Regions from separate parts of the Paenibacillus sp. Z6-24 genome, predicted to be linked through region 1. Evidence: a T-box and tRNA genes for the amino acid it is inferred to sense, from the RefSeq annotation. Region 1 holds a T-box; the other holds one or more tRNA genes.
The links. A T-box is a leader RNA that pairs with one kind of tRNA and senses whether it is charged. The one in region 1 lies ahead of leuS (leucine--tRNA ligase), so its partner is inferred to be a tRNA-Leu.
Positions count from the first base shown of each region.

Region 2: it encodes a tRNA-Leu, which carries the amino acid that the T-box ahead of leuS (leucine--tRNA ligase) is inferred to sense. The anticodon was not compared.

Region 1 covers NZ_CP096398.1:1,534,012-1,549,627, reverse strand. Annotated here, with positions in the region: gene lepA (translation elongation factor 4) at 1-875, opposite strand, end outside; gene rpsT (30S ribosomal protein S20) at 1,135-1,407, shown strand; gene holA (DNA polymerase III subunit delta) at 1,625-2,644, opposite strand; gene M1D61_RS06795 (anti-sigma factor family protein) at 2,844-4,193, opposite strand; gene M1D61_RS06790 (RNA polymerase sigma factor) at 4,190-4,738, opposite strand; gene M1D61_RS06785 (ComEC/Rec2 family competence protein) at 5,103-8,129, opposite strand; gene M1D61_RS06780 (deoxycytidylate deaminase) at 8,376-8,876, opposite strand; gene M1D61_RS06775 (ComEA family DNA-binding protein) at 8,899-9,603, opposite strand; gene leuS (leucine--tRNA ligase) at 9,735-12,176, opposite strand; T-box leader at 12,316-12,586, opposite strand; gene M1D61_RS06765 (molybdopterin-dependent oxidoreductase) at 13,468-15,543, shown strand.
Region 2 covers NZ_CP096398.1:1,209,567-1,225,182, forward strand. Annotated here, with positions in the region: rRNA gene M1D61_RS05415 (23S ribosomal RNA) at 1-924, shown strand, start outside; rRNA gene rrf (5S ribosomal RNA) at 996-1,112, shown strand; tRNA gene M1D61_RS05425 (tRNA-Asn) at 1,154-1,229, shown strand; tRNA gene M1D61_RS05430 (tRNA-Ser) at 1,233-1,324, shown strand; tRNA gene M1D61_RS05435 (tRNA-Glu) at 1,411-1,482, shown strand; tRNA gene M1D61_RS05440 (tRNA-Val) at 1,491-1,566, shown strand; tRNA gene M1D61_RS05445 (tRNA-Met) at 1,588-1,661, shown strand; tRNA gene M1D61_RS05450 (tRNA-Asp) at 1,669-1,744, shown strand; tRNA gene M1D61_RS05455 (tRNA-Gly) at 1,846-1,920, shown strand; tRNA gene M1D61_RS05460 (tRNA-Arg) at 1,926-2,002, shown strand; tRNA gene M1D61_RS05465 (tRNA-Leu) at 2,030-2,109, shown strand; tRNA gene M1D61_RS05470 (tRNA-Pro) at 2,116-2,189, shown strand; gene ruvC (crossover junction endodeoxyribonuclease RuvC) at 2,656-3,159, shown strand; gene ruvA (Holliday junction branch migration protein RuvA) at 3,156-3,773, shown strand; gene ruvB (Holliday junction branch migration DNA helicase RuvB) at 3,863-4,879, shown strand; gene M1D61_RS05490 (SpoIID/LytB domain-containing protein) at 5,756-7,876, shown strand; gene queA (tRNA preQ1(34) S-adenosylmethionine ribosyltransferase-isomerase QueA) at 7,883-8,911, shown strand; gene tgt (tRNA guanosine(34) transglycosylase Tgt) at 9,071-10,210, shown strand; gene yajC (preprotein translocase subunit YajC) at 10,344-10,661, shown strand; gene M1D61_RS05510 (SLC13 family permease) at 10,877-12,196, shown strand; gene M1D61_RS05515 (post-transcriptional regulator) at 12,351-12,635, shown strand; gene secD (protein translocase subunit SecD) at 12,851-14,335, shown strand; gene secF (protein translocase subunit SecF) at 14,325-15,236, shown strand; gene M1D61_RS05530 (cation diffusion facilitator family transporter) at 15,316-15,616, shown strand, end outside.

The DNA.
Region 1 (15,616 bases):
AGCGCTTCAGCTGTCGGATTCTTCGCATCGGTAATCGTATCCCCGACACGCGTATCTCCAACCGTCTTGATCCCCGCTACGATAAATCCAACATCGCCGACGTTCAGTTCGTCCACGATTGTCATGCGCGGCATGAATGCGCCGACTTCAATAACTTCAAATTCCTTGCCGGTAGCCATCATTTTGATTTTGGAACCAGCTTTGATTTTTCCATCCACGATCCGGGAGTAGATAATAACCCCTTTGTACGGATCATAATGCGAGTCAAAGATCAGCGCTTTCAAAGGATTGGATGGATCACCCGTTGGCGCGGGAACCTTTTCCACGACCTGTTCGAGGATTTCCTTGATACCAATGCCCGCTTTGGCCGAAGCCAGTACCGCTTCACTTGCATCCAGACCGATAACATCTTCGACTTCCTGCTTAACTCGCTCCGGATCAGCGCTTGGCAGGTCGATCTTGTTAATAACCGGCAGAATCTCCAGGTTATTATCCAGTGCCAGATACACATTGGCCAGTGTCTGCGCTTCGATCCCCTGTGCAGCATCCACAACCAGCAGAGCGCCTTCACAGGCTGCCAGACTGCGGGAGACTTCGTACGTAAAGTCGACGTGTCCCGGTGTATCGATCAGATTGAGCAAATACTCTTCGCCATCATCGGCTTTGTACGTCAGTCGTACAGCCTGAAGCTTGATCGTGATTCCGCGTTCGCGTTCCAGGTCCATCTGATCCAGTACCTGTTCCTGCATTTCACGTGAAGTCAGTGCGCCAGTGTACTCCAGAATACGGTCAGCCAGTGTTGATTTACCGTGGTCTATATGCGCAATAATTGAGAAATTACGAATTTTTTTCTGTCTTGCTGCAATATCAGTCATTCCTTACCCCCAACATAAGCCTGAAATATAATGCTGATGGTCCGGTCCTACTTGAAAGGTCAACCATTCCATTAATCAATTTATTATAGCAGTTGCTTGATTCCCCAGCAATCCCACAACGCTAAGTAAAATGGAAGGATCATCGGGAATAATTTTCTTGAAGCAAGATAGTATTGCAATTGACTATAGTCCATGCTAAAATATTTAGAGTTGTGAGTCTTAACGATGATCCGTATATGCTTTACAGGAGGTGAATGTAATGCCTAACATTAAATCCGCAGTAAAACGTGTAAAAACTAACGAAAAGCGCCGTGCTCTGAATGCTGCACAAAAGTCCGCTCTGCGTACTAGCGTGAAAGCTGCAGATACTGCACTTGTGAATACTGATGTTGAAGTTGCAAAAACTGCTGTTGCTGCTGCTTCCAAAAGCCTTGATAAAGCTGTAACTAAAGGCCATATCCACAAAAACGCGGCTGCTCGTAAAAAATCCCGTTTGGCTAAGAAATTGAACGCAATTTCGAGCCAAGCCTAAGCTTGATTAATATAAACCCCTGATCGGTTCGCCGGTCAGGGGTTTATTGTTATGTGCGGATATTCGTTTGTAGTTCGCGGGTGAGAAACGGACAAGCCAAAAAAGCCGGGAGACTGCTCTCTCTCTCCCTGCTTGATGATTGAAGCCTTTTGCAGGCCGCTGACCTCAGCAGGGATATTTATTTGAGAGGGTCTCTCGGACTTTAGAAGCTGCCTATTCAGGCACCCAGCCGCAGCAGGAACATCTCCAATCCCAGTACTTTGTCGATCGCTCCTGTCTTCATCTGGTAATCCAGACGAGCCAGATGGGCGACGATCGATCGAAGCTTCTGACTGTCAAATTTGCGGGCCTGCTCACCGGCAATCTTGACCGCATATGGATGCAGACCGAGCTGGGAAGCGATCTGCTGCTGGGAATAATTCTGACCGGACAATTCCTTGACCTGCAGCATAATACGGAACTGTCGGGCAATCAGAGCCGCGATCTTGATCGGCTCTTCCCGCTGCTTGAGCAGATCATAAAAGATAGTCAGCGCCTGTTCCAGACGCACCGCAGCGATTTGCTCCACGAGCATGAATACATTTTGCTCCGTGCTGCGGGCGACCAGCTGGTGTACATTATCGACAGTGATCGCACCTCCTCTGCCCGCATGCAGACAGAGTTTATCCATTTCTGCCGATAAAATGCCCAGCCCGGTACCAGCAGATTGTACAAGTGCTTCGGCCGCCGCCGTCGAGCATTCGCATTCCTGCTTTTTGGCATGGCGGATCAGCCAGTGAATCAGCTCTTCGGCTCCCATCGGCTGAAACGGCAGCACACAAGCATGATTTTTGATCGCCTTGACGATTTTTTTGCGTTCATCCAGTTTCTCGCCGTTTACCCAGAACAGCAAAATGGAATACTCGGCGGGCTCTTCCATATAACGCAGCAGCGATTCGACCCGGTGTTCCAGCTTGCTGTTATCCTTGCCGGCGGTCAGTACCGAAGAATCCTTGATAATGATCAGCTTGCGCGGCACCATAAAAGGAATCTCTTCCGCCTCCTCGACGACCGTCTCCAGAGCCGTCTCGGACAGATCATAATGAGCAAGCGCAAAATCCCGATGTTCCGGCTCGATGAGCTGGTTGGTGGCAAAATCGATAAATTCCTTGATCCGATATTTCTCCGCTCCATAGCATACATAAATTGCGGCAGGTTTATTATTTTGAATGTCTTTACTGGCTGTCTTCAGATCCATATTCCGTTCCTCCTGAGTTCAATATTAGTATTGTAACGGAAAAAGGAACAGACGACAAAGGACTTCCTGCTTTTTCGCACAGAAAGTCCCTTGTTTCAGCATTGTACTATATTTTATCTACAGGATGCTTTACCCTGTATCCTGCCTGTATACCAGCACGGCAGGATCACAGGTCATTCTAACCTTTTTATCTCTCTTGTTAATTGTTACCGATACTAATTTTGTACGTTTTGCTTATACCGCTTTCGTTGACCTGATAGGTAAATGTCTTGCCATCTTCCGACCATCTGCCGCTGATCAAGGTCCCTTTCAACGAAATGGAAGAAACAACGGTACGTCCATTCACATTATCTTCCGCTATACTGTCCAGCCGCAAAATATTATCTGTCGTCAACACGACAGTATACTCTGCGCCAGGAGCCTTCCATTCCTGTTCCTGCTTCGGTGCGTTCACACCGGAAGGCAGTAAGGAACGTTCTGTGCTCTTGCTGTCCAGCGTAGGCGTATCTGCCGGCGGAGCATCCGCTTTTGGTGCTGCATTGCCGGATGCTTCCGGATCTGGCGTAGTGCTTTCCTGGGACATAATTGAAGGCGCATCATCAGCGTTCGACTTGCTGTCCGCTGCGCTCTTCTTGTCCTGGGAAGCATCATTGTTCGCAGTACCTGAACCCGTATTAGCGGACGGAGTTGTTTTGCCGCTGTCCGTTGAACTGGATCTCTGGCTGGAAGATGCTTCCGGGTTCGTAGCAGGTTGCTGTGAGCTGCCGCTTGATGAACCTGAATCCCTTTTGTCCCCTGAAGGGATTCCGCCACGGTTACCCGATGCAGGAGGCTGCTCCTCACGAGTATTCGGTGTACTGGTACTTTCCCGGGTAGTCACGTCACTTTCCGGCTCTTTTGAAGTCGTAGGTGTATTCGTGCTTTCCCCTGCAGAAGGTGTATTGGATGAAGTCTCAGGTTCCTTGGTATCCTTGCTACTGGATGGTTCCTGACTTCCGCTAGACGGTTGATCTGATTCCTGCGGGTTCAGATTGCTTTCTGTATCCGCTGGTGGGGTAATATTGCCCGATTCGGATTGGGATTCTTCCTGCTGTTTATAACTAAATGGCGAAGAAGGTGGTCCTGCGTCGGTAAGTGTCTTCGGCTCGTAGCTGGCGATCGATACGCCCAGTACAACGCCGGCAGCAACAATACCACCGATCGTACGTACCGGCAGGCGTTCACGCCAGGTGCGACGCTGACGGCGACGATCTGCCAATTCATCCTGATCGTCCTGCTGTGGTTCCATAATACCGATCTCGGAAGCACTTTCCGTGCGCCGTCCTTCATCCAGCAGATCGAGCTGTGGCAGAATAGCATCTACCAGGCTGTACTTTGGTGTGACATCAGGTAACTTTTCCAGGCGTAACGATAAAGCCGTCATAATCCGGAATGTCTCTGCCGCTTCTGGATTCTCATCCATATAACGGAACAAGGCTTTCGTATCTTCCCCATTCAGGTCACCGTCCAAATAGCGGCTCATCCACTCTTCCGCTACTTCACGTTTCATCCAATCATTCCTCCTTTCTCATAATCTGCTAGCAGATTCTGTAATTGTTGCCGGGCTCGAAACAGGTACGATTTTACTGTATTCAAAGGTAAATCCAGACAATCCGCGATTTCATTGTAGGACAGGTCCTGTATATACCGAAGCACGATAACCGTACGGTGATGCTCCGGCAGTTGATTGATCGCTTCCCTCACATCCTTGGACGTATAAGCACGCATCACTTCGTGTTCCACATCGTCATGACCTTCGAACACCATTTCGTGTTCTTCAATGGAAACAGTAGGTTTGCTGCGTCTGAATTTATCAATACAAATATTCGTCACGATTCGCTGCACCCAGGTCTTGAATTGTGCTTTTTCTTCGTAGGAACCGATTTTGGTGTAAATACGGATCAGTGCCTCTTGAGCCGCATCCAGAGCATCCTGTTCATTGTTCAAAATGTAGTAAGCTGTTTTGTACACATGATGTTCTATCTCTCTTAATAGGGTGATTAGAGCATCTCGGTCTCCCTCTTGGGCGGCCTTGATGAGTCCCTGCTCCACCACGGAGGATCCCCCTCTCCTTACAACCCCTAGACGCATAACCCCGTCTAATTGTTGCAGTACTTTTAAAATAATTTCAATTTATTGATTCATCCCGGATGGTACTGATGAATGGCTTTGTAAACACTTACCCTATGTAGGAATCATTCGAATCCGGGCCATTTCCAGATCACTTTTAGAGCGGATTTGAAGCGATTTTGACGGCAATGCGGAAGAGAGCTGTATTCAGGATACCAAAATCCGCTCTATTCGTCATCTTCTGACCGATAACTTTAAAATCCCGCAGCACTTTCCGCTGCGGGTCCGGCTAATTGGGTCGGTAGATGAGTAGTAAAGACGGCGGATCGGAAATGAATGTGATCTGCCGCTATTTCGATGGGGTATCATTCTGCAGCAGTGTACGGCGGGATAGCTGGCCATCTGCATTTACCCTTATCTGCACTTCGCCGTTCAGATCGGTGCGGGCCACATCCGAGCCAGCTGTCTGAATCCGCTTCAGTACTTCTGCGGTCGGGTGGCCGTATGTATTATGCTGACCAACCGAAATGACCGACAATGATGGCTGCCAGTATTGAAGCCACTCTGCCGAGGTCGATGTTTTGCTGCCGTGATGGCCTATTTTAAGTATATCGACCGGCATAGGAATAGACTGGCCGGAAAATTGCTGTGAACCCTGCATCTGTGGATTTGGCTGCGGGTTCTGCTTGGAAGCCAGCTCATACAAAATCCCCTTTTCCTCTGTCTGATCGGCATCCCCGGTAAATAAAAACCGACGCGAATTCATCGTCAGTAAAAAAACCACCGAATAATGATTCTGTTCTTCTTTGCGCGGAAGCGGATTTACAGCGGATGCAAGGGGATATGGCAAGGAAGACTGCAGGGCTGCGGCGGCAGGATCAGTCTCTTTTACGTTATCGGTATTCAGACCGGAAGTAACCGCTATGGGTGACAGAAAGGCAAGTTCTGTCTGATCATCCGGCTGCAGCTTCATTCCCGGCGAAGAGCCATATATCGGTACCTGCCTGTCCAGCAGTGTCCGCATCAGCCCATCCAGCCCACTGCCCTTGGGCATCGTTCCATTAAATATAAACCGGCGGATCGGTATCTGCTCTGCCACCGCCAGCAGCCCACCTGCATGGTCATGATCGCCATGTGTCAGTATGACTGCGTCGAGCTGATGAATTCCTCTTTGCTTGAGCAGAGGCACCAGCAGTTTGGCTCCGATTTCATAAGGATCTTTGCGCCTGCGCCATTCCTGCCCTTTTTGCTCAAAATTCATCGTGCCTCCACCATCAACCAGAATATGCTTTCCACCCGGTGTGGTAATCAGAATGCTGTCACCCTGTCCTACATCCAGATACTGAACCATACCGTCTCCATGCTGCAATGGACTCTCATAGCCGTAAATGAGCATTACAATCAGCAGACACGGAGCCAGCATGATCCCAAGCAGTCGGCGGCGCAGCCAGGGAGAGCCTACAGTATGAAAATAGAAAACCCTTGTAATTACAGCAGATAGCGCTGCTAAAAGGAACCCTCTCTCTGGAAAAACGGCCATCCAGCGCTGTTCCAGCCGGATTCGATACAGTAACCCTTTGGGAGCAACATCGGATACATAGCAGGATTTTGCATGAGAAGATCCAGCCATACCTCCAGCCATCGCATGAACCGATCCTGTGCCGAAAAGGCCTTTCCCATGAAGGTTTGTCCTGCCGCTCATCCTACTGGAATTCCGATATTTAACAGGCAATGGAGCAGTAGCCTGGGCCTCTTCACCACGATATGCAGCAGCCCCTGAATGGGCTGCATTTGATGTGGAGAAACCGCCCTGCTCCTGCTTCCCCTGTATCAGGTCCCGTCCGTATCGAAGCAGCAGATACAGCGCACCATAATAAATAAGTATCCAGCCAAGCGATGGAGAGTGCCAGATCGTCAGCATGAGCGGCAAGCCATCCAGCCAGTTCATTATCCAAAAAGACCCTATATTAATCCACGACACCATACTGCCAATCCATACCGCGGCCTGCAGCCATATATAGCTGATTACCAGCGCTATGGAACCTACCGGCAGTACAACTAGACTGGATACAGGTACCAGTACCAGATTGGCCGCAAATGACAACAGCGAAAACTGGTTAAAATAATAAATCGTTAGTGGAAATGAAATCATCTGTGCGACCAGCGTCACCGTCAGTGCTCCAGCCAGCCGGGAAGGCAGCTTTTGCAGTAAGGGCTGCATCAAAGGCACATACAAAATCAGTCCCGCTGTCACGACAAAGGAAAGTTGAAAGCTTATATTGAGCAGAAAATACGGCTCATACAGCAGCATACCCCAGCAGGCAGCACACAAAATATGCAGCCCGTCCTTGAGCATTCCCCGGCTTGCCGCATAAAGAGCAATCATCCCCATAATACCGGCACGAATCGCAGACGGCGAAGCCCCGGTGAGCAGTACATAAACGGGAAGCAGCAGCATGACTACCAGACAGGCTCTTTCACGTGTCAGACCTATTTTGCGGAGCAGCCAGAGCAGGATGCCGGTATAGATCGCTACATGCAGGCCGGAGATGGCCAGAATATGCGTCAGTCCCAGCCGGGAAAAAGAAGCGAACTGCTGCGGATCGATATCATTGGCATCGCCAATGAGCAGTCCTTTCATATAACCCTGATCTTCGGTATGGAAAATCTGTCCGATCCGGCTGCCAAGCATTTGCCGGGTATCGTCATTCCAGCGCAGCAGCTGCCATCGCCATGAAGCAGGACCGGTAACATGAATATTGGAAGGCTGAAGTGTGGAGACCCCTTCGGCTTTGATCATCCAGTGAATGTACTGGGTCCGCAAATACTGCCGGTAATCAAAAGTATCAAAATTGCGCGCTTCTCCAGGCTTTTTCCAGGTTCCTCGGACCGTTATGCGGTCGCCGCGCTTCCATGCTGCTGCATGCTGCAGTTCCTGACGTGCAGCCAGCTTGAGCTGTACGATTACCGTCTCCAACTCCTGCTCCTGCTGTGGCTTTGCTTTCTCTGATTGCGATAGTCGATACAATTTCATCCGGAAACTAACCCGGTCTCCATCTGTCTCCGGCAGGCTGGTAATCACTCCTTCCGCATAAACAGGCTGTTCATTCATCTGCTCCGGTGACTGCTGCAGCAGCGCCGGTATCATGCTCTCGTTATGTCTGTCGTTCCAATGCCAGTATACCGCAGCACAGCTCAATGTCAGCGCAAGGATCAGTACCGTCCGTCGGTGATCCGGCCAAAATAAGAGCAGCGCCGCCGCGATCAGCGATAGTCCGAGCATTCCCCATCCAAAACCGCCATTTTGCAAAACAGCTGCAAACATGCTGCCGGTCACCCAGGCTGCGCACAATGCAACCAGTGGTCTTGTTTTCATCGTTTCTCCTTTGCTTTTCAAATTTGGCGAATCTGCTCCTCCTATGTCTCCATCACACAGATAGAACAAAGAAATCGGATCTTTTCCATAGAAATCCGCAAAAAAGAACCATTATCTTATCGTGGGGATGACAGGCATCCGGCGGATCTGATAATGGTTCTTCCATTAATGGTTACTTCTTCTATTCTCCTGTGCGATGAGGGGTAACAGAGGGTGCAGACATGCATCTGCACGGCATATATTCAATCAATCGATAATTATAGTCTGCTGCGGCGGCTCATAGGCCTGCAGCTGACGGAATACAATTCCTTTTTGACGCATCATTTCATGTACTTTGCGGGTATCCTTGGGATATGCACGGTGATAGACCACTTCGACAATACCGCTGTTGGCCAGCATATTGGCGCAGGTCCAGCAGGGTTCATCCGTTACATATACAGTAGAACCTTCGCGGTCTGCACGGTCGGTAAACAGCAGCAGATTCTGCTCGGCATGGATCGTACGAATGCAGCGCTGTTTCTTCACCATTGTCTCGACACCGCCGGATATCACCAGTTCGACCTCCTCCGAGATCATACAGCCGGCTTCCGAGCAGTCCGGCACACCCATGGGTGCTCCGTTATAGGCGGTACCGAGCAGCTTTTTGCCCTGTACGAGTACAGAACCGACATGACGGCGCGGACAGCGTGAACGTGTCGATACCATATGTGCAATATCCATAAAGTACGTATCCCAGTCTTTACGCATCCTGGTCTTCCCCCTTAACCATTTAAAGCCTTGCATATGGCAGCAGTTTGGCGAGCATTTTGCTTCCGATCCCTTTGACATTGTCCAGTTCGCTTACACTCCGAAAAGGACCGTGTGCATTACGGTAATCGATAATAGCCTGTGCCTTCTTTTCACCGATGCCGGGCAGCTCAGTCAGTTCGGTCAGACCGGCCTGATTGATACTGATTCTGCCGGACGTATCCTCTGCAGTGGTTGTACTGATCGATGACTCGGCCGCAGATTCTGCTACCGGATCAGATGACTGGCCGGATATGGGCTGTGCTCCTTTACCGGATTGGACAGTACCTGCATCTTCGGATCGTCCGGGTGAGTGAGCGGCTGCACCGGTATCGGAACCGGGCACAGCTGAATGCTCACCTGTTCTCTCAAGAGAGGACGGATCAGATTGACCTGAATCCGGCTGGACCGCAGGAGACGGCTGGCTGCCCGTCTTGGGTTGTGTTGATACCGGCTGGACAGTCGCTGTCTGCGGAGCAGGAATTTCCGCATTCTGCCTGGCATCGGCAGAATACGTCTTCCCTTTTCCATGATCTGTCTGAGCATTCTCTACCAATGAAGCTTCGGTTCTCTCATTCAGTACGGTCCAGGGTGTCCCCTCATCCGCAGGCTGCCCGGCACCAAAGCAGATCAGACCGACTCCAAGTACAGCCGACACGGCGGCTATCCACATCATATTACGTTTCATACCTGCACCTCTGTTTGTCGGGACCCGGTACATTACCGGTGTCCCGGTAATTGGTCTCCCATCGCATAGGAGATAAATAATAAGAAGCTCAATAGTCAAATCGATTATTCATCGTCTAACAATAGTCTGAATTAGTTGGCTACGATATTAACCAGTTTGCCCGGAACAGCGATAATCTTGCGAACCGTCTTGCCTTCGATCGCTTGTTTGACCGCATCAAGAGACAGGGCGAATTCTTCCATCGCTTTGGCATCCATGTCTTTGGCAACGTTGACGCGCTGCACGATTTTACCAGTGATCTGGATAACGATTTCCACTTCGGATTCGGTTGTCCAGGCTTCGTCATGCTTCGGCCATTCTACATAGGTGATACTGCCGCTGTGACCAAGACGAGACCACAGTTCCTCAGCAATATGCGGTGCCAGCGGAGACAGCAGCTGAACGAAGTTCTCCATTGCCTGACGAGGCAGCTCGTCGGTTTTGTAAGCTTCATTGATAAAGATCATCAGCTGGCTGATCGCCGTATTGAAGCGCAGATTCTCCATATCTTCGGTTACTTTTTTGATCGTTTTGTGCCATGTGCGCTTGAAGTTGTCATCGCCACCGTTGTCGACAATTTTGGAACTGATAGTGCCTTCTTCATTAATAAACAGACGCCATACCCGTGCCAGGAAGCGATGCATGCCTTCGACGCCATTTTCGTTCCACGGCTTGGTCGCTTCCAGAGGACCCATGAACATTTCGTACAGACGCAGCGTGTCCGCACCATATTCGTTGACGATATCATCCGGGTTAATAACGTTACCGCGGGATTTGCTCATTTTCTCATTGTTGGTACCGAGGATCATGCCCTGGTTAACCAGCTTCTGGAAAGGCTCCTTGGTGTTGACTACGCCGATATCGTACAGCACTTTGTGCCAAAAACGCGCATATAGCAGATGTAGTACAGCGTGCTCGGCGCCGCCGATATACAGATCCACCGGCATCCAGAAATCCAGTTTCTCCTTGGAGCACAGTTCATCATTGTTTTTCGGATCGATATAACGCAGGTAGTACCAGCAGCTGCCGGCCCACTGCGGCATCGTGTTGGTCTCACGGCGTGCTTTCATGCCTGTCTCCGGATCGATCGTGTTCACCCAGTCGGTTGCATTGGCCAGCGGCGATTCGCCTGTACCGGACGGCTTGATCTCTTCCAGATCCGGCAGCAGCAGTGGCAGACTGTCTTCCGGTACCGGCTTGATGGTTCCATCTTCCAGATGCAAAATCGGAATCGGCTCTCCCCAGTAACGCTGGCGGCTGAACAGCCAGTCACGCAGACGATACGTCGTTTTGCCTTCGCCTTTACCGTTTTCCTCCAGCCACTGAATCATTGTAGAGATCGCTTCTTCCATTTGCATGCCGTTCAGCATACCGGAGTTTACGTGTTCACCTTCACCGGTATAGGCTTCTTTGGTGACATCGCCGCCGGCAACCACTTCGATGATCGGCAGTTCGAACTTCTGGGCGAATTCCCAGTCGCGTGTATCATGAGCCGGTACGGCCATGATTGCGCCTGTACCATAGGCAGCCAGTACATAATCGGCGATCCAGATTGGCAGTTTCTCGCCATTCGCCGGATTTACTGCATAGGCGCCTGTGAATACACCGCTCTTGTCCTTGTTGAGGTCGGTACGCTCCAGATCACTCTTGTGGGAAGCTTTTTCCTGGTAAGCTTTGACTGCTTCCTGCTGCTCCGCTGTTGTGACTTTCTCTACCAGCGGATGCTCAGGAGCCAGCACACAGTAAGTTGCTCCGAACAGTGTATCCGGGCGTGTTGTGAACACGCGGATTTCTTCTTCTGTATTTTCCACCTGGAAAGTAACTTCCGCACCTTTGGATTTGCCGATCCAGTTGCGCTGCATATCCTTGATGCTTTCCGCCCAGTCCAGCTCATCCAGATCTTCGAGCAGACGATCTGCATACTCGGTAATTTTCAGCATCCATTGACGCATCGGGCGACGGATGACCGGATGGCCACCGCGCTCACTTTTGCCATCGATGACTTCTTCATTTGCCAGTACCGTGCCCAGTGCAGGACACCAGTTCACCGGAATCTCGGCGATATAAGCCAGACCTTTGTTGTACAGCTGGATAAAGATCCACTGTGTCCATTTATAATAATCCGGGTCAGTCGTGCTAATCTCACGATCCCAATCATAAGAGAAGCCCAGGGACTTGATCTGACGGCGGAAATTATTGATATTCTGAATCGTAAATTCACGCGGATGACCGCCATTGTCGATCGCATACTGCTCGGCCGGCAGACCAAATGCATCCCAGCCCATTGGATGCAGTACGTTGTAACCCTGCATGCGCTTGTAACGGGAAACGATATCTGTCGCCGTGTAACCTTCCGGATGGCCTACATGCAGACCGGCGCCGGATGGATACGGGAACATGTCCATCGCATAGAACTTCGGTTTGCCCGGGTCCTCGGTCGTTTTGAATGTTTTGTGCTCATCCCAGTAGCCCTGCCACTTGGGTTCGAGTTCCTGCGGACGGTAGCCCGGCTGGGAAGTGTGTACTTCTGTCATAGTATTTCCTCCTTGTAGTGTAAAAATGGCTGCTTTCGGTGATGCCCTTCTCCTGATAATCCATTCTGTTATTCGTGCGGACGACACAGCCTTTACGTCCGAAAGCAACAAAAAACCTCTCGTCTCCAGCGTATATATCGCTAGGGACGAGAGGTTAGATCTCGCGGTACCACCCTAGTTAGCGAACAGGTATGCTTCACCATTCACTCACTTAGTTTCCTGATAACGGCAGGAAGCCGATGCGTTTCAGAATCTGCGGTTATGATATCCGGTAGTGATCCGGCTGCATTCCGTTATTCCTGACGCATATCTCCAAGGCGAGTTCACACCAGCATCATATCGGCTTGCACCAGCCGCCGACTCTCTATGTAATGCTTGCTGATATTACTATTCCTTTTCACTGAGCATTAACTATGAACCGATCAGCATAAAGCTATCCGGTTATAACAATGTTTTTATTGTAAAAAAGTTAATCGTTAAAGTCAATGAAAGAAATAGTGAAGCTGCTTTCGCTTAGGTAGGATGCTTCGGTGACGAAGCGCAAATTCACACAGAACAATTGATCCTCCGGGTTATATATCGGCAGTTCTCTTAATTGGATTTTCTGCAGATGCCTTGGCTATATTCAGATTTTCAATAGAATACTATAAACCATGCCTTCAATAAACCATAATCACAGCGCCCACAATAAACACAGCTGGAATTCATATCTTCAGCTGCTTTCATATTTTCATTCCAGTATTAGACCTGTATTACACAATTCCGAAAAATACAATCAGGCGATTTTACGGATCAGTCCAGTTTTGGATCTGTCACGGGCCGCCTCTTCTTCCGGTGTAGCAATAAACCTGGTAATTGCCGTACTGATAGAGTATATAATTGCCAAGATCCACACCATTCCGTGCGCACCGATCGAGCCGATAAATGCATAGGCAATCGCCTGAGCAATAAAGAATGAAAGTAGTGTAGCTTTAAAGCGAAGAAGCAAGACGGTATATCGGTCTCTTGTGCGGCACTTTACTATGCCTGCTGGAATTGGCACGTTTTTTACCTGGGTTTCGCAGGGCCGGTCCCTCTACCTCTCTGAATAGAAGATATAATGAATATGTAGTTGTAAGGTTGTGCAATAATAAGGAACAAGCTATGATATGTAGCAATGTTAGCTTGACGAATTTTATCAATTTGACATTTTTTTAATTTCAATTAAACCCAGTCATACATTCGACATTAAAATGCATATTTTTTTGAGCAAAATTTAAACCAAATACTCACCCGAAAGGAGCAGTGATTCATGTCTGCTTATACGCAACAGCCGGATGGCGTCTTCAAAACGGTCTGCTCACTGGACTGCCCGGATCAGTGCGGACTGCTCATTTATAAAGAAAACGGCAAAATCACCAAAATCGCCGGCGACCCGGAACATCCGGTTACCCGCGGCAATATATGCAATAAAGTACGGCATATGTCCGAGCGCATTTACGATGATCAACGCCTCACCCAGCCGCTTAAACGGGTAGGACCCAAAGGCAGCCGCCAGTTCGAACCAATTACGTGGACAGAGGCGATTGAGACGATTATTTCCCGCTGGAAGGGTCTGATCGAACAGCATGGTCCGGAAAGTATTCTGCCGTACAGCTTCTATGGCAATATGGGCAATATTAATGCGGAAGGCATGGATCGTCGCTTTTTCCATCGTCTGGGTGCCAGTCAGCTGGAGCGTACGATCTGTACCGCAGCCGGAGGAGCAGGATTCAAGTATACGATGGGCGGCAGCATAGGAACCGACCCGGAAGATACGGTGCATACACGATTGTTCATCCTGTGGGGAATCAATGCGGTCAGCACCAATATGCACCAGATTACTCTTGCCCAACAGGCACGCAAGCAGGGCGCCAAAATTGTCGTGATCGACGTACACCGCAATCAGACCGGCCGGATGGCGGACTGGTTCATTCCGATCCTCCCCGGCACGGATACCGCACTGGCGCTTGGGCTGATGCATGTGCTGTTCGCCGAGAACCGGGTGGATGAGCATTTTCTGCATGAATATACAATCGGGCATGAAGAGCTGCGTGAGCATGTGAAGTCCTATGATCCGGTAACCGTATCCGGCATCACAGGCGTTCCTGTGGATGACATTTACAAATTGGCCCGTATGTACAGCGAGACAACTCCGTCCATGATCCGTATCGGCAACGGGCTGCAGCATCATGATAACGGCGGCATGAATACCCGCGCGATTACCTGCCTGTCCGTATTAACCGGCCAGTGGCTCGTACGCGGCGGCGGAGCGATCCGTTCCAATTCTGCCTATCTGGCTCATAATAGAGCCGCTCTGCAGCGTCCGGATCTGCTGCACAACCGCAATACCCGTTCCTTTAACATGAACCAGCTGGGAAGGGCGCTCACCGCTGCCGAGCCGCCGGTATATTCCCTGTATGTCTACAGCTGCAACCCGGCTGTCGTAGCGCCTCGTGCTGCGCAGGTGCGTGAAGGACTTGAACGGGAAGATTTGTTTACAGTGGTGCATGATCTGTTTTTGACGGAGACAGCGGCATATGCGGATATTGTACTGCCTGCCACCTCAGCCTTTGAGAATCTGGATTTCTATACGTCCTACTGGCATCATTATATGCAGATCGGACAGCCGGTGATCGAGAATTATGGACAAAGTAAATCCAATACCGAGGTGTTTCGTCTGCTGGCGGCTGCGATGGGCTTTGAAGAGCCGGCGCTGCAGGACAGTGATGAGCAGATGATCCGCCAGGCGCTGGCTCATCCGGGCAATCCGTATTTGCAGGGAATTGATTACGAGGGGCTGCTGGCTCATCAGTATCTCAAGGCGAACCGCGCCACCATTTACCCGGAGCGGCTGGGTACGCCAAGCAGTAAGGTGGAACTATACTCCAGCACCATGCTGCAGCATGGTCTGCCGCCACTGCCTACCTATATTCCGCTCCAGGAACAGGACAGTCACAGCTATATTTTCGTACCGGGACCGACACATAATTTCCTGAATTCGACCTTCTCTAATAATGCCAAGCATGTCGGTATGGAAAAGCTGCCAAAGCTGTTCATGAACACGGCCGATGCAGAGCGCGAAGGCATCATTAATGGCGATACCATTACAGTCTCCAACAATTACGGTTCCTGTGAACTGATCGCCGCTGTCGGCGAGACGGTACTGCCTGGCGTAGTCGTCAGCCAGGGACTATGGGCGGATACGCCGGATCATCAGCCGGATCATCTGGTGAATGCACTAACGCCGGACCGTCTGTCCGATATGGGCGGCGGCGCGACCTTCTTCTCCGGCAGAGTCGATCTGCACAAAAAGCAGGCAGTCATGCCTGCCGAATCGATCAGTTGAGTGGATCAGCTGGTGTGATCGGCTAAGAGCGAGATTATTTAACCTAATATATCACCAAAAAGGCTGTCTGCTC
Region 2 (15,616 bases), 320 kb from region 1:
GAATGGCGTAACGATTTGGGCGCTGTCTCAACGAGAGATCCGGTGAAATTTTAATACCTGTGAAGATGCAGGTTACCCGCGACAAGACGGAAAGACCCCATGGAGCTTTACTGCAGCTTGATATTGAACTGGGGTGCGATTTGTACAGGATAGGTGGGAGCCTACGAAGAGGGAGCGCAAGCTTCCTTGGAGGCGCCGTTGGGATACCACCCTGATCGCATCTGAGTTCTAACCTGGTACCGTAATCCGGTACAGGGACCGTGTCAGGTGGGCAGTTTGACTGGGGCGGTCGCCTCCTAAAATGTAACGGAGGCGCCCTAAGGTTCCCTCAGAATGGTTGGAAATCATTCGAAGAGTGTAAAGGCATAAGGGAGCTTGACTGCGAGACCTACAAGTCGAGCAGGGACGAAAGTCGGGCTTAGTGATCCGGTGGTACCGCATGGAAGGGCCATCGCTCAACGGATAAAAGCTACCCTGGGGATAACAGGCTTATCTCCCCCAAGAGTCCACATCGACGGGGAGGTTTGGCACCTCGATGTCGGCTCATCGCATCCTGGGGCTGAAGTAGGTCCCAAGGGTTGGGCTGTTCGCCCATTAAAGCGGTACGCGAGCTGGGTTCAGAACGTCGTGAGACAGTTCGGTCCCTATCTGTCGTGGGCGTAGGAAATTTGAGAGGAGCTGTCCTTAGTACGAGAGGACCGGGATGGACGCACCGCTGGTGTACCAGTTGTTCCGCCAGGAGCATCGCTGGGTAGCTACGTGCGGAAGGGATAAGCGCTGAAAGCATCTAAGCGTGAAGCCCCCCTCAAGATGAGATTTCCCAATTAGTAAGACCCCTTGAAGACGACGAGGTAGATAGGTTGGGGGTGGAAGTGCAGCAATGCATGGAGCTGACCAATACTAATCGGTCGAGGGCTTATCCAAAAAGCTTCTAAAACAGCGAAGTTTCGTTTCGGATTCAGTTTTCAGGTGATCAACACCTGCAAGGCAAGACGTTTGGTGATGATGGCGGAGGGGTTCCACACGTACCCATCCCGAACACGACCGTTAAGCCCTCCAGCGCCGATGGTACTTGGACCGCAGGGTCCTGGGAGAGTAGGACGTTGCCAAGCGAAAACAAGCAAGACTTCCGCTCGAAGAGAGCGGGTATTATTCCCTGATAGCTCAGTTGGTAGAGCACTCGACTGTTAATCGAGTTGTCACAGGTTCGAGTCCTGTTCGGGGAGCCATATGGAGAGGTGTCCGAGTTGGCCGAAGGAGCACGATTGGAAATCGTGTAGGCGTCACAAGCGTCTCGAGGGTTCGAATCCCTCTCTCTCCGCCAGAATGATTATTTTCTCTGTATGTATAATAAAAATATTGTTGGATAATCAAATACATGTTAGTATAGCATATAATGCATGTTACTATGGCCCGTTGGTCAAGGGGTTAAGACACCTCCCTTTCACGGAGGTAACAGGGGTTCGAATCCCCTACGGGTCATTATTTATGGAGACTTAGCTCAGCTGGGAGAGCATCTGCCTTACAAGCAGAGGGTCGGGGGTTCGATCCCCTCAGTCTCCACCATAGATACTTTTTGCATGATGACGCGGGGTGGAGCAGTCCGGTAGCTCGTCGGGCTCATAACCCGAAGGTCACAGGTTCAAATCCTGTCCCCGCAATAGTTTTGGAACCGTGGTGTAGGGGTTAACATGCCTGCCTGTCACGCAGGAGATCGCGGGTTCAAATCCCGTCGGTTCCGCCATTTATTTCTTGGTTATTCATTAGTGGATTAACGAGAGAAATAAAATTGATAATCAATTGGGTTATCAACGTAATGCAGTATGTAGAACTACAAGTTTGTTTGCGGACGTGGCTCAGCGGTAGAGCATCGCCTTGCCAAGGCGAGGGTCGCGGGTTCGATTCCCGTCGTCCGCTCCATTTATGCGCCCTTAGCTCAGCTGGATAGAGCGTTTGACTACGAATCAAAAGGTCAGGAGTTCGAATCTCTTAGGGCGCGCCATTTATCATTTTGAAAGACCACATATTTGCCGGTGTGGCGGAATTGGCAGACGCGCGCGACTCAAAATCGTGAGGGAAACCGTGGGGGTTCGAGTCCCTTCACCGGCATATCATCGGGATGTAGCTCAGCTTGGTAGAGCACCTGGTTTGGGACCAGGGGGTCGCATGTTCAAATCGTGTCATCCCGATATGCAAAAGCATCACTCTTATAGAGTGGTGCTTTTTTATTTTTTTGTAGTTTTGCTGGTATTGAGTTTTTTATTAGTTCGTTGCGCCACCTTTTATTACTGCATTTATTTAATGAGTTCCGTAGCCTGAGTGAACTTGTTTTTGTTATAATAAAAAAATGATACATATGTTCGCCTATTTGGCTTATGATATAGTATGATGAACGGAAGAGAACGATTTAGTTAGCATGTTATTAGTTAGATATTTTCATGAACATTTTTCTTGAAAATAAACAAGAGCATAGCAAACAAGAGCACATTAAACCACACTAAACCACTGTAAATGAGGAAACAGTAAGTCGCTGATTACTGTGCTGCTGAAGTGTACCTTATCAGATGATCTGGATATGCACGCAGGAAGTTCATTACAAATAAAAGATGTGCAATTCATAAATGAGGTAGAATGCAGAATAAGGGAGAGATAAGTTTGCGTATTTTGGGGATTGACCCGGGAATCGCGATTGTCGGGTTCGGGTTTATTGATAAAAACGGTAGCAAGCTGACACCGGTTCAATATGGGTGTATTCAGACCGAGGCTCATACACCGGATGAAGAACGGCTAGTGCATGTATATGAAGCTATGATACAGTTGATCGACAAGTATAAGCCGGACGCTGTCGCTTTTGAGAAATTGTTTTTTAGTCGTAATGTGACTACAGCCATGTCAGTCAGTCAGGCACGGGGCGTCTCCATACTGGCGGCTGCACAGCGTGGACTGCCTATCGGAGAATATACACCGATGCAGGTCAAACAAGCTATTGTTGGCTACGGTAAAGCAGAGAAAAGACAGGTTCAGGAGATGGTCCGGATGTTTTTGAACCTGCAAAAAATTCCAAAGCCGGATGATGTCGCAGATGCACTGGCTGTTGCGGTTTGTCATGCCCATTCCTATGTGTTGAATTCTAAATTAAATGAGGTACTCAAAAAATGATTGATTATTTACGCGGGCCTCTGGTCCATCTGGAGAATGAATATATTGTTATGGATATCAATGGTGTCGGATATCGGGTGTTTTGTCCGAATCCATTCGCCTGGGCCAAGCATACGGGAGAGATTACGGTCTACATCCATCATCATGTACGTGAAGATGCTATACAGCTCTTTGGTTTCCCGAGTCGTGACGAACAGAAGCTGTTTCGTAAATTGATTGAAGTCTCGGGTATCGGACCACGGGTTGCTCTCGGGATTCTGAGTGGTGGCACTCCGGAAGGTGTCATTACAGCCATCTATCAGGAGAATATTACTTTCCTGACCAAACTGCCCGGCATTGGCAAGAAAACGGCTCAGCGTATGATTCTGGACCTCAAAGACAAGCTGGATGGTATTGGCGACGCACTTATCGCTACAGGGCTATTTGCACAGGCAGAATCTCCACTGGCTGCTTCAGGAGATGTATGGCCGGAAGTTCGTGAAGGGCTTAAAGCACTTGGCTACACAGAGACCGAGCTAGATCGTATGTGGCAAACACTGAAGCATGAAGTATTCCCGGAAGATACAGCCGACTCCGTAATGAAACGTGCACTGAAAATGCTGTATACTGGATAACATAGCGAATTGGACTGGATGTAACAATTGGGATAAATATACGCTTTGAAGATTGAGACACGAAATGTAATGAGAGGGGAGCGATAAAGATGACGGATGACCGCATTATATCGGCTAACTTGATGATGGAAGACCAAGCGGTGGAACTCAGTCTGCGTCCCCGTTACCTGGCAGAGTACATCGGTCAGAGCCGGGTAAAGGAAAACCTGAAAATTTATATTGAAGCGGCAAAGATGCGGGGTGAGGCACTGGATCATGTGCTGCTCTACGGTCCGCCAGGACTCGGTAAAACGACACTTGCCAACATTATTGCCAATGAACTGGGTGTTAACCTGCGTACGACTTCTGGTCCTGCGATCGAGCGTCCGGGCGATCTGGCAGCACTGCTGACCAATCTGCAGGATGGGGATGTTCTGTTTATTGATGAGATTCACCGATTGAACCGATCGGTTGAAGAGGTACTGTATCCGGCGATGGAAGATTCTGCACTGGATATTATGATCGGAAAAGGACCAAGTGCGCGTTCGGTAAGACTGGATCTTCCGCCATTTACACTGATCGGAGCAACGACCAGAGCAGGTTTGCTGTCTGCGCCGCTGCGTGATCGATTTGGTGTAGTCAGCCGCTTGGAGTTTTATACGGTCGATGAACTGACCTTTATCGTTAGCCGTGGGGCGGATATTCTGGGAATAGAAATTCTGGGGGATGCTGCCGAGGAGATTGCTCTGCGGGGAAGAGGAACACCGCGGATTGCGAACCGGCTGCTCAAACGGGTGCGGGATTATGCTCAGGTACGTGGCGATGGGATCATTACGCCGGAGATTGCTGCGGAAGCGCTTGATATGCTTCAGGTTGATCCATGCGGACTGGATCAGATTGACCACAAAATGCTGGAAGCCATGATTCATAGCTTCCGTGGTGGACCGGTAGGGCTGGATACGATTGCAGCTACTATTGGAGAAGAAGGCCAGACGATCGAGGATGTGTACGAGCCGTATCTTCTGCAGCTTGGATTCCTGCAGCGAACTCCGCGTGGTCGTGTCGTTACGCCAAAAGCTTACAATCATCTGGGTATACCCATGCCTGAAGACTTGAAGGGTAAATAAACAAAAGGCATGTTATAATGGAGACTCTGATATGTAGATAGAGCCTCTGAATAGCGCCAAGCCTGTTATTTATAGAGTTTTATCTTCTATAAATGACAGGTTTTTTATTGTGTTTGTGTGAGTAGTGGATAGTTGTGCGACCGGTATAAACTTGAATAGTCAATGTATATTGTATCGTCAATATATGTTTGGTCATTCAGGTAGTAATAGAGCGGTTTTATAATGTTTGGCATCTATGTTCTGTAGGTGTCTGTGTCTGTTCAACAGACTTTTATAAGCATCTGAGAAGCAGCTATTCAATCATTTGGGTCGGTCAGCAAGTCATTTACGTTGTTCCTGCGTATAATGAGTAATGTGTAAAAAATTAAAATATTATGCGCTCATACGTGCCGGATCATTTGCTGGACAGCTTGATATCAATATAGTCAATTGCTGTATCAACAAGGCTAATGGATCTATCACTAACGTCGAAGATAGGTTACGAATATTAATCAATGTGATGAAATGCAATTGATGTATGATGAGATCCAGCAGGTTCCCCATCGATGTGTTATGAGATTTAGTCGATATTTCATAACAGTCAGTCAATGTATGATGAAAATTGAATGGTGTAGGAAGAGCCTATCGTATGATCCGGGGATCTTTTTAGAGCATAGGGAAAGGAAGATGGCGATGGCAAAATTTACAGTACTGAAAAGACGTTCTCAGGAGGAGCCGCCCAAGGGTAATCATAGTCATCCAGACTGTCAGTGGGATATGCATAGCTTGGCGAAAGGTCACTATCCTATGCAGACTGGTCATGATTCTGACTTTATACAGGAACAGGTAGAAGTACAGTCTTGTATCGCCTCAGAATTCTATAGACGGAATACTGAAATGGGAAATCAGCACAAGTACAGCCGCAATTATGGTTCGGTGCTGCGTAAAATGGCTGTGCGTACAGTTGGCGTGCTTGCGCTCGTTGCTGTGCTTATGATCAGTTATGTGGCACCTTCTTATGCGGCTGGAGCAGCAGATGATGAGGTTCGGGTCGGGATATTTTTTAATGGTGGTAGTACGTATACATCCATAGTGCCCGTCGTGAATGTGAAATCTGCAAGCGAGCTGGAGCTGGGAGAGATGAGCGGCAAGACATTTGATTCCTGGCTGAGGATTGGGAAGCAAGCGAGCTTTGGCATTGATGGATATCGGGTCAAAGTACTGGAAACTTCCGATTTCTCTACCGCTGCAGCAGGGATCAAGCTGCTGCAGCCCACAAGCGACAAACCGATCGTATTTACTTCTTCCAAAAACGGCAGTACGGTCTATCAGCTGTATACCGGCATGTATGCTACCGAAGCGAATGCTGCCACAGCAGCTTCTCGTGTAAGCTCAACCGTACGCTCTCTACTGAGCGGACAGATTCCAACTGTTAAAGGCAGCATGCATCTGTCTGCTGGCGGTTATGGAAGTGAAGCGCAGGCACAATCTGCATTGGCGGCTGTACAAAATGCTGGACTGGACGCATTTATCGCTCTGACGCATAGTGGTGGACAGCTCACTTATAATGTATGGGTAGGCGAGGAGGCGAATAGTGCAGGTCTTGGCGCTGTAAAGGCTGCTGCCGTAGCAGCAGTGCCTGATGTGTCTTTGACAACCGTAAGCAGCACCGAGTCGGCTCTGATCATCCGGCAAAACGTAACTTCAAGCATTACGGGCCCTTCCCCGGTTGATCATTATATCGTGAGCGGCAGTAAAGCGGTGATGCGGCTCAAAGGAAGCGATGCCGGCACCCAGGTCACCGAACGTTCTGCCCGTTCATACCGTGGCGACTTTGAAATTAGTAATTATAATGGACAACTCGCCTGGATTAATGTACTGCCGATGGAAGATTACCTCTATTCCGTCGTGGGCGGCGAGGTGTCCGCTTCCTGGCCTGCAGAAGCGCTCAAAGCGCAGGCTGTGGCGGCACGCAGTTATGCCCGCTTTCAAGAAGGAACATCACGGTTTAAAATAGCAGATGTGGTCGATGGTACGCTCAGCCAGGCTTATAATGGAGTCAGTGCAGAGGACAAACGTATTATCAAAGCGGTAGATGACACGGCCGGCGAACTGGTCATGAAAAATAACAAAGTGCTGGAGACCATTTTCTCCGCCAATGCCGGCGGGATGAGCGCCGATAATTCGGAAGTATGGAAAGGCAGCGGAGATGCTTATGTTAGCGTCATATCCGATGGGGATGCAGCCGCACAGGCCAATCTCAAAAAATGGTATCATGTGCTGCTGAATAACGGGGATTCCGGCTATATCCGGGAAGATAACGCCAAGCTTGCAGGCAAGCAGACCGAGGCTGGATTGGATTATATGACGGTGACTGCCAAAAACACCAATGTACGCGAACTGCCGGTCGTACAAAACAGCGTCAAAGCGGTCGCCCAGCTGAATCCGGGAGATCAGGCGGTTGTGCTGGAAATCGTACCGGAATCCAATAGCTATGAATGGATCCGTGGTCCGTATACATCTGCCCAGCTGCTGTCTGCCCTGAAAGGCAAAACAACATCCAGTCTGCCATCTACGATTACTTCCATTCAGGTCAGCGAACGCGGCCCATCCGGGCGTGTGACGGAGATTAAGGTCAATGGAAACGTCGTGAATGTGAAGTATCCGGATATGTTCCGCTCGGCACTGAATGGTCTGCCAAGTACATTATTCGATGTGGTGCATACCGAGAAATATACGGTAATCGGCGCTGGCAGCAGTCAGAATGAACTGCCTGCAGCAGGAGTAGTCATTCTGGGAGCCTCGGGACAGGGTAAAGGCACTTCATCCACCGTCATTATGAACGGTGACGGAAACGCTCGTGTCACCGAGCCGGGAGGCTTTCTATTCACCGGACGCGGTAATGGCCATGGACTGGGGCTGTCGCAATGGGGCGCCAAAGGCATGGCTGACAAGGGTTTTGGTTATAAAGAAATTTTACAGCATTATTATAAAGGTGCAGTAATTACGAAAGGATAAATGAAGATGAAAGTGGATATGTATGATTTTGACCTGCCGGAGCATTTGATTGCGCAGGTACCTCTCAAAGAGCGGACAGCTTCCCGTCTGTTGACGCTGAATAAAGTAACCGGTGAAGTGCAGCATGAGCATTTTGCTGATATTATTAACTATTTCAATGAGGGAGATACATTGATTCTGAACGATACACGGGTAATCCCGGCGCGTCTGTTCGGAACCAAAAAGGATACTGGAGCTAAAGCAGAGGTTCTGCTGCTGACCCAGCTGGAAGGTGATCGCTGGGAAGCGCTCGTCAAGCCGGGCAAAAAGATCAAAGCCGGAGCGGTCATTCATTTCAGCGATGAACTGGAAGCGGTGATCGAAGAAGAAGGCGATATGGGGATGCGCGTGTTATCCTTCCGGTATGAAGGGATTTTCCAGGAGATTCTGGACCGTCTGGGAGAAATGCCGCTGCCTCCTTATATCAAGGAAACGCTGGACGATCGTGAACGTTATCAGACGGTATATGCCAAAAATGAAGGTTCTGCAGCTGCACCTACAGCCGGTCTTCATTTCACGACAGAATTGCTGGATCAGATTCGGGCAAAAGGAGTACAAATCGGCTTTGTGACGCTGCATGTCGGTCTGGGAACATTCCGTCCGATGAGTGCAGAGACAGTCGAAGAGCATGTGATGCATGAAGAGTACTACTCCCTGCCTGCCGAGACTGCTACACTGCTGAACGAGACCAAGGCTCGCGGCGGCCGGGTGATTGCGGTAGGTACTACTTCAGCGCGTACGCTGGAGACGGTGGCACGTGATTTTCAGGATCGTCCGCTGGAAGCTGCAAGCGGATGGACACAGATCTTTATTTATCCGGGACATACTTTTGGACTGGTGGATGCGATGATTACCAATTTCCATCTCCCCAAATCCACGCTGGTTATGCTCGTAAGTGCGCTCGCCGGACGAGAGCATATTATGGCTGCCTATCAGGCGGCGATTGAACAGGAATACCGGTTCTTCAGCTTTGGGGATGCAATGTTCATTTATTAATGAAGGAACGGCTGTAAATAATAAATATATCAGTATGAACATATATTGTGCTTGATGGGGTTGCTCCGTTATAATTAAATGTCGGTTGATCGCAGGAACGGTACTGCCGGTCCTATCTGTTTTGCCTATTAAATCACCAGAAGGATGAGAATAAATATTATGTCTGGACCTATAACGTACGAACATATCAAAACCTGTAAACAGTCAGGAGCCCGGCTTGGACGGGTTCATACTCCGCATGGTGTGATTGAGACACCTGCTTTTATGCCTGTAGGCACCCAGGCGACCGTAAAAACGATGAGCCCGGAAGAACTCAAGGAAATGGATGCGCACATCATTCTCAGCAACACGTACCATCTGTTTCTGCGTCCCGGCCATGATCTAATCAAGGAAGCAGGCGGACTACACAAGTTCATGAACTGGGATCGTCCAATTCTGACAGACAGCGGCGGTTTCCAGGTATTCAGTCTTAGTGAAATGCGCAAAATTACCGAAGAGGGCGTTCATTTCCGCTCTCATCTGAACGGGGACAAGCTGTTCCTGTCACCGGAAGTGGCTATGGAAATCCAAAATGCACTCGGTTCCGATATTATGATGGCATTTGATGAATGTCCGCCCTATCCGGCAGAGTATGACTATGTGAAGAAGTCGCTTGAACGCACGACCCGCTGGGCCGAGCGTTGCCTGAATAGTCATGCCCGTCCACAGGACCAGGGACTGTTCGCGATTGTGCAGGGCGGTATGCATGAAGACCTGCGTCGTCAGAGCGCACTTGATTTGACTTCGATGGATTTCCCGGGGTATGCTATTGGTGGACTGAGTGTTGGGGAGCCCAAGCATTTAATGTATGAAGCTCTCGAATACACAATGCCATTTTTGCCGGGTAACAAGCCTCGTTATCTGATGGGCGTTGGTTCACCCGATGCACTGATCGAGGGCTCTATTCGTGGTGTGGATATGTTCGATTGTGTACTTCCTACACGAATTGCACGTAATGGTACCACAATGACCAGCGAAGGCCGTGTTGTTGTACGTAATGCCAAGTATGCCAGAGACTTTGGACCGCTTGATCCCAATTGCGACTGCTACACTTGCCGCAATTATTCACGCGCGTATTTGCGTCACCTGATCAAAGCAGACGAGACTTTTGGTCTGCGACTGACTACGTATCACAATCTGCACTTCCTGCTTAACCTGATGAAAAATGTACGCCAGGCGATCATGGATGACCGTCTGCTTGATTTCCGTGATGAATTCTTCACGCAATATGGACTGCATGATAATGATAAAGGCTTCTAAGCCAATCTTTACATCATAAAGAACATCGGATAATGCACCGGATAATCGCTGTATATTTTGCCGATCAACAAACGGAAACACTTCGGGAACCGGAATTCCGGTTTCCGGTTTATATCAAAAAGGGGGCAATACCATGTTTAATGTAGCAGCAGCCGCTGGTGGCGGTACCGGAATTTTGGGAGCTATCGTTCCATTTGTATTGATGTTTGTTGTATTCTATTTCCTGCTGATTCGTCCTCAGCAAAAGAAACAAAAGCAGCGTAACATGATGCTGAACACACTCGGCAAAGGCGACAAAGTGGTAACTATCGGTGGTCTGCACGGTACGATCACTGAAATCACAGACGATATTGTCGTACTTCGTGTAAACGATGTCACCAAACTGACATTTGATCGTTCGGCAATCAGCCACTCGACAGCCAAAGACACAGCACCAGATGCCAAAGTCTAAGGATATCCGGCTGATTTCGGAACGGATTCAGTATAATCTATTCATAAGGAGCGGACCTGCCTGCAGGTCTGCTTTTTTTATGGCTGCTGCTGGTAGTTAGGCTTTGCTATCCCGAACAAAATTCATTATGATAGGGAATTGAACCGAGCCTATGACAAGGATCTTTTTGGACCAGGACCAGGGCCGGATAAAGAAATGAAGAAAGGATGTGCCTTGTGCAAATATTAGAAATGCTGACATGGCAGCCAACAGCGGCTATTATCATTTTTCTAATCATATATGCGGTATGGATTACGGATCAAATGAACCGGGCGATGATTGCGGTGATTGGAGCGGTGCTGTTCCTGCTGCTCGGTCTGGTTCATTGGGAAAATGCCTACACGATGCATATCAACTGGGATACACTGCTGCTCTGGATGAGTATGCTGGTGATTACAGGCGTGATCAGCCGCAGCGGTCTTGTTCATTATGCCGCCGTCCACAGTCTGAAATGGACGCGCAGCAATCCGCTGGTAATTTTTATTGTTCTGATGCTGTGGACCGCTCTGGGAGCTGCGCTTCTGGATCATATTACCATCATCATTCTAATGGTACCGCTGATCTTGACGGTAACCAACCTCTTGAAGATGAATCCGGTTCCTTTTCTAATCGCAGCGGTAATTACAAGCAATATTGGCGGCACGGCCACTCTGATCGGCAATCCGGCCAATATGTGGATCGGTACGGCCAATCCACAACTGACCTTCGTGTCCTTTGTGACTGTGCTGGGACCTCTCATGCTGATTCTGCTGGCAGTAAATCTGCTGCTGATCGCGCTGTTGTACTGGAAAAGCTTCCGAACTGCCTGGCATACGGGAAGCACAATAAAGCTGGAACAGGAAATGAAGAGTTCCATCGAGAATCGCAAACTCGCTTTTGTCGTTTTAATGGTCTTTGTATTCGTTATCGCAGGCTTGATTATCGGATCATGGCTGGATATGCGTTTATCCCTGGTTGCAGCCGCTGGAGCGGTTCTTATGCTGCTGGCTGCCGTCTCGCTGGGAGCAAAGCCATTTTCGGTGCTGCGTCATCTGGAATGGGATACATTGTTATTTTTTGCAGGGCTGTTTGTTCTGGCGGGCGGATTGATGGAGACCGGCTGGATTCAGGCTGGGGCCCGTTATCTGATCGAACTGACGAACGGCAGCATGTCCTGGATTGCACTGATTCTGCTATGGATCACTGGTCTGTTGTCTGCCGTGATGGATCATATGCCATGGATCGCAGTCATGATTCCAATGGTTCAAGAGACAGCTGTACAGATGGATGCTTCCACATCGGCAGTCATTAATCCATTATGGTGGGCACTATCGATCGGTGCAGGCGTGGGAGGCAGTGGTACACTGCTGGGATCTGCTGCAGGCTTGATCGCTGCATCAATGGCAGACCGCCGTCAGCAGCGCCTGGGTTATCTGGAATTTCTGCGAGTAGGTCTGCCGCTGACACTGATTTCGTTAGGGATTGCATCATGGTATCTGTATGCGATTTTGCTGTAACCAGAAATTTCCCCATTATTATGTGTATTATACTAGGCGGCTGGCAGGAATTAGGGTACAGTTGAAGAATGTGTAACCTGTACAGTTCATAAGACTGGAATGACGGCAGTCCAATATGAATAAGCGATAAGCAACGGGAAGGTAGCTGGTGGACATGGAAGAATTAAGCAATGCGGAATTGACGGAACTGATCGACTCGCTCTGCCAGAGCAAAATAGAAGAATTTGGGATGCTGGGATATGAGCAGCTGACCTCGGATGAACTCTGGGACTGTCTGAACAACAAGTATGAAAAGCAGGGCATGCCCCGTCTGCATGAGCTGGTCAATGACATTTTGTCGATGAAACCGAATCAGCTGATGCATTATTTGACGATGTCTTCTTATAAGAAAATGGAGAGTGCGGATACCCGGGAATTTAAGCCTCCATTTCTCGGATAATGCTGTGTCAGGAAATATGGTATTGCGCATATTGCCTGACAGATGGTAAGGTTTGTTCGCAGGCAGATTGTATGAACCCATTGGACCAAGGATAAGCTGGGCCGGTGTTTGACGGGCATCAGCTTGTTTGTTTTGCCGACCACTGGTAAATTGACTGTCATTTGCCGCATCGCTATAATAGGAATATTGAGAATGAAAGGGGAACCACATACGGGATGAAAAGAATCATCAGCTTCGTAGTCGTCATACTTGTCGTGACCGGTATTATCGGCGCCACGACCCCGCTATTTAAAGACATCCGTCTGGGATTGGATCTTAAAGGCGGTTTCGAAATCTTGTATCAGGCTACGCCAACCACGCAGGGGGAAGCAGTCACCAGAGAATCTCTGACACAGACTGCAAGAAGTTTGGAACAGCGTGCCAATGCCCTTGGTACAAGTGAGCCGGAAATCACAACAGAGGGTACGGATCGTATTCGTCTGAGAATCGCCGGTGTTACGGATGAAGCTACTGTCCGTCAGACCATGAAAGAGCCGGCTGAACTGACATTCCGGAGTATGGATGGATGTTCAACGGATGCTTCACAGAACGCCGATAATACGCCTGCGCAAAAACAGAGCCAGGACACCAGCAAATCCAAATCTGCAGAAGATACCAAAGCTGCAGATACAACGAGTAGCATCGATAGCAAATCCTCGGATGCCAATGCAGTATCTGCACAAACCGAAGGATTGCCGCAAGGAGTGACGGTCACTCCTGACACTGGAGCCGGCACAACGGCTGTAGAAAATACTTATGCCAATGAAGATCCGACCAAAATCTATTGTAAAGTGGAATTGACGGGGGATGACTTCAAAGAGAACGGTGCATCTGTGGTGTATAACTCACTGCAGCAGCCTGAAATCACTATTGAAGTGAAAGATGCCAAGAAATTCGGCGAAATTACCAAACGTCTGATCAATCAGCCGCTGGGCATTTTCCTGAATGGTCAACTGCTGTCCGCACCAACAGTAAGAGCTGAACTTACAGATGGTAAAGCCAGCATTTCCGGCAGCTATACGGTGGAGGAAGCACAGCAGCTTAAAGACCAGATCAATCTGGGTGCACTGCCGCTAAAACTGACCGAAATCTATTCACAGAGTGTAGGAGCTTCGCTCGGTCAACAGTCGCTTAACGAGACAGTAAAAGCCGGAGTAGTCGCTTCCATCATCATTCTGATATTTATGATTCTGGTATATCGTATTCCGGGCCTAATTGCCGGATTCAGTATCCTTACTTATGTATGGCTGACTCTTATGATCTTTATCGCTGGCGACTTTACATTGACACTGCCAGGGATAGCAGCCTTTATTCTGGGTGTGGGTATGGCCGTCGATTCTAATATCATCACCTATGAGCGCATCAAGGATGAGATTCGTAACGGTAAGAGTATCCCATCCGCTTTCAAAGCAGGAAGTAGAAGTTCATTCGGTACCATCATGGATGCCCAGTTAACGACCATTATTGCTGCTACAGTAATGTTTGCTCTGGGTACAGGTGCTGTAAGAGGTTTTGCACTGGTACTGATTTTCAACATTCTGGTAAGTATAATCACGAACGTGTTCTTCTCCCGCTTTTTGCTATCCCTGCTCGTTAAAGGGAAACTGGTTAACAAACCGGAGTATTTTGGCGTAAAGGAGAGTGAACGCAATGCGCTTTAAGTGGAATTATGACTTTGTTAAGTTGAGCAAGTATTTCTATACATTCTCCATTATCGTAACAATTGCCGGTATTATCTCTCTGGCGGTCGCCGGATTGAATTATGGCGTTGACTTCCGTTCCGGTTCCAATGTCGATATAACATTGACCAAGACACTGACAGAAGAGCAGGTACAGCCTGTGGTAGACAGTCTGAATCTGGGCAAAGATCCGAGTATCAATATCGGTGGTGACGGACGGATGTCTATTCGTTTCGAGACTGTACTGACCGATACACAGGAAAATCAGCTGAAACAGGCGTTCAACAAGCAGCTGGACAGCGGTGCTTCCTTCGAGGTCAATACCGTTGACCCAACGATTGCCAAAGAGTTGGAACGTAATGCTTTGTGGGCAGTACTGCTTGCCAGCCTTGGAATTATCGTTTATGTAACGATCCGGTTTGAATGGCGTTTTGCTGTAGCGGCGGTAGTAGCTCTGCTGCATGATGCATTCCTGGTCATCTCGATCTTCTCCATTTTCCGTCTGGAAGTCGATCTGACCTTTATCACTGCTGTACTGACGATTATCGGTTATTCCCTGAATGATACGATCGTTATCTTTGACCGTATCCGGGAAAACCTGCGTTTCTCCAAACAGAAAAAACGTGGAGATATTGCTGATCTCGTCAACAAGAGTATCTCTCAGACGATGACACGCTCCCTGAATACGGTACTGACTGTATTCATCGCCTGTCTGCTGTTGTTCATTCTGGGTAGTGAGTCCATTCGTATGTTCTCGCTGGCTATGATGATCGGCCTTGCTTTCGGAGCGTATTCTTCGATCTTTATCGCAAGCCCGCTGTGGTTGGTACTCAAAAACAGACAGAAACCAAAAGCGAAAACACCGTCGAAGACGACGGCCTAACATCGCAAGCTAACCTGCCTGAAGCCGCGTCCTGGTCCTCATACCGACGCGGCTTCATCTTGTCTTAGGAGGAAGTAGGGTGAGAAATAACGATATCCGTCAGCAGGAAAAGGTATTCTGGACCTCCATACTGGCCGGGTTGATACTGGCTGTCGTCAAAGCAGTCACCGCTTATGCGGCCAGCAACAAGGCACTGATGGGAGATGCGCTCTATACCGCCTCCAGTGCGGTCAGCAGTCTGGCCGAACGCCTGTCCAAAAACCATCAGCGTACAAAGCGACGCAGGGAACAGAAAGATCAGACGGCAGTTAAGGAACGTCGTAACAAAACGACATTTCCGTTTACCAACCTGCTGCTAACGGTTCTGCTGCTGCTCGGTG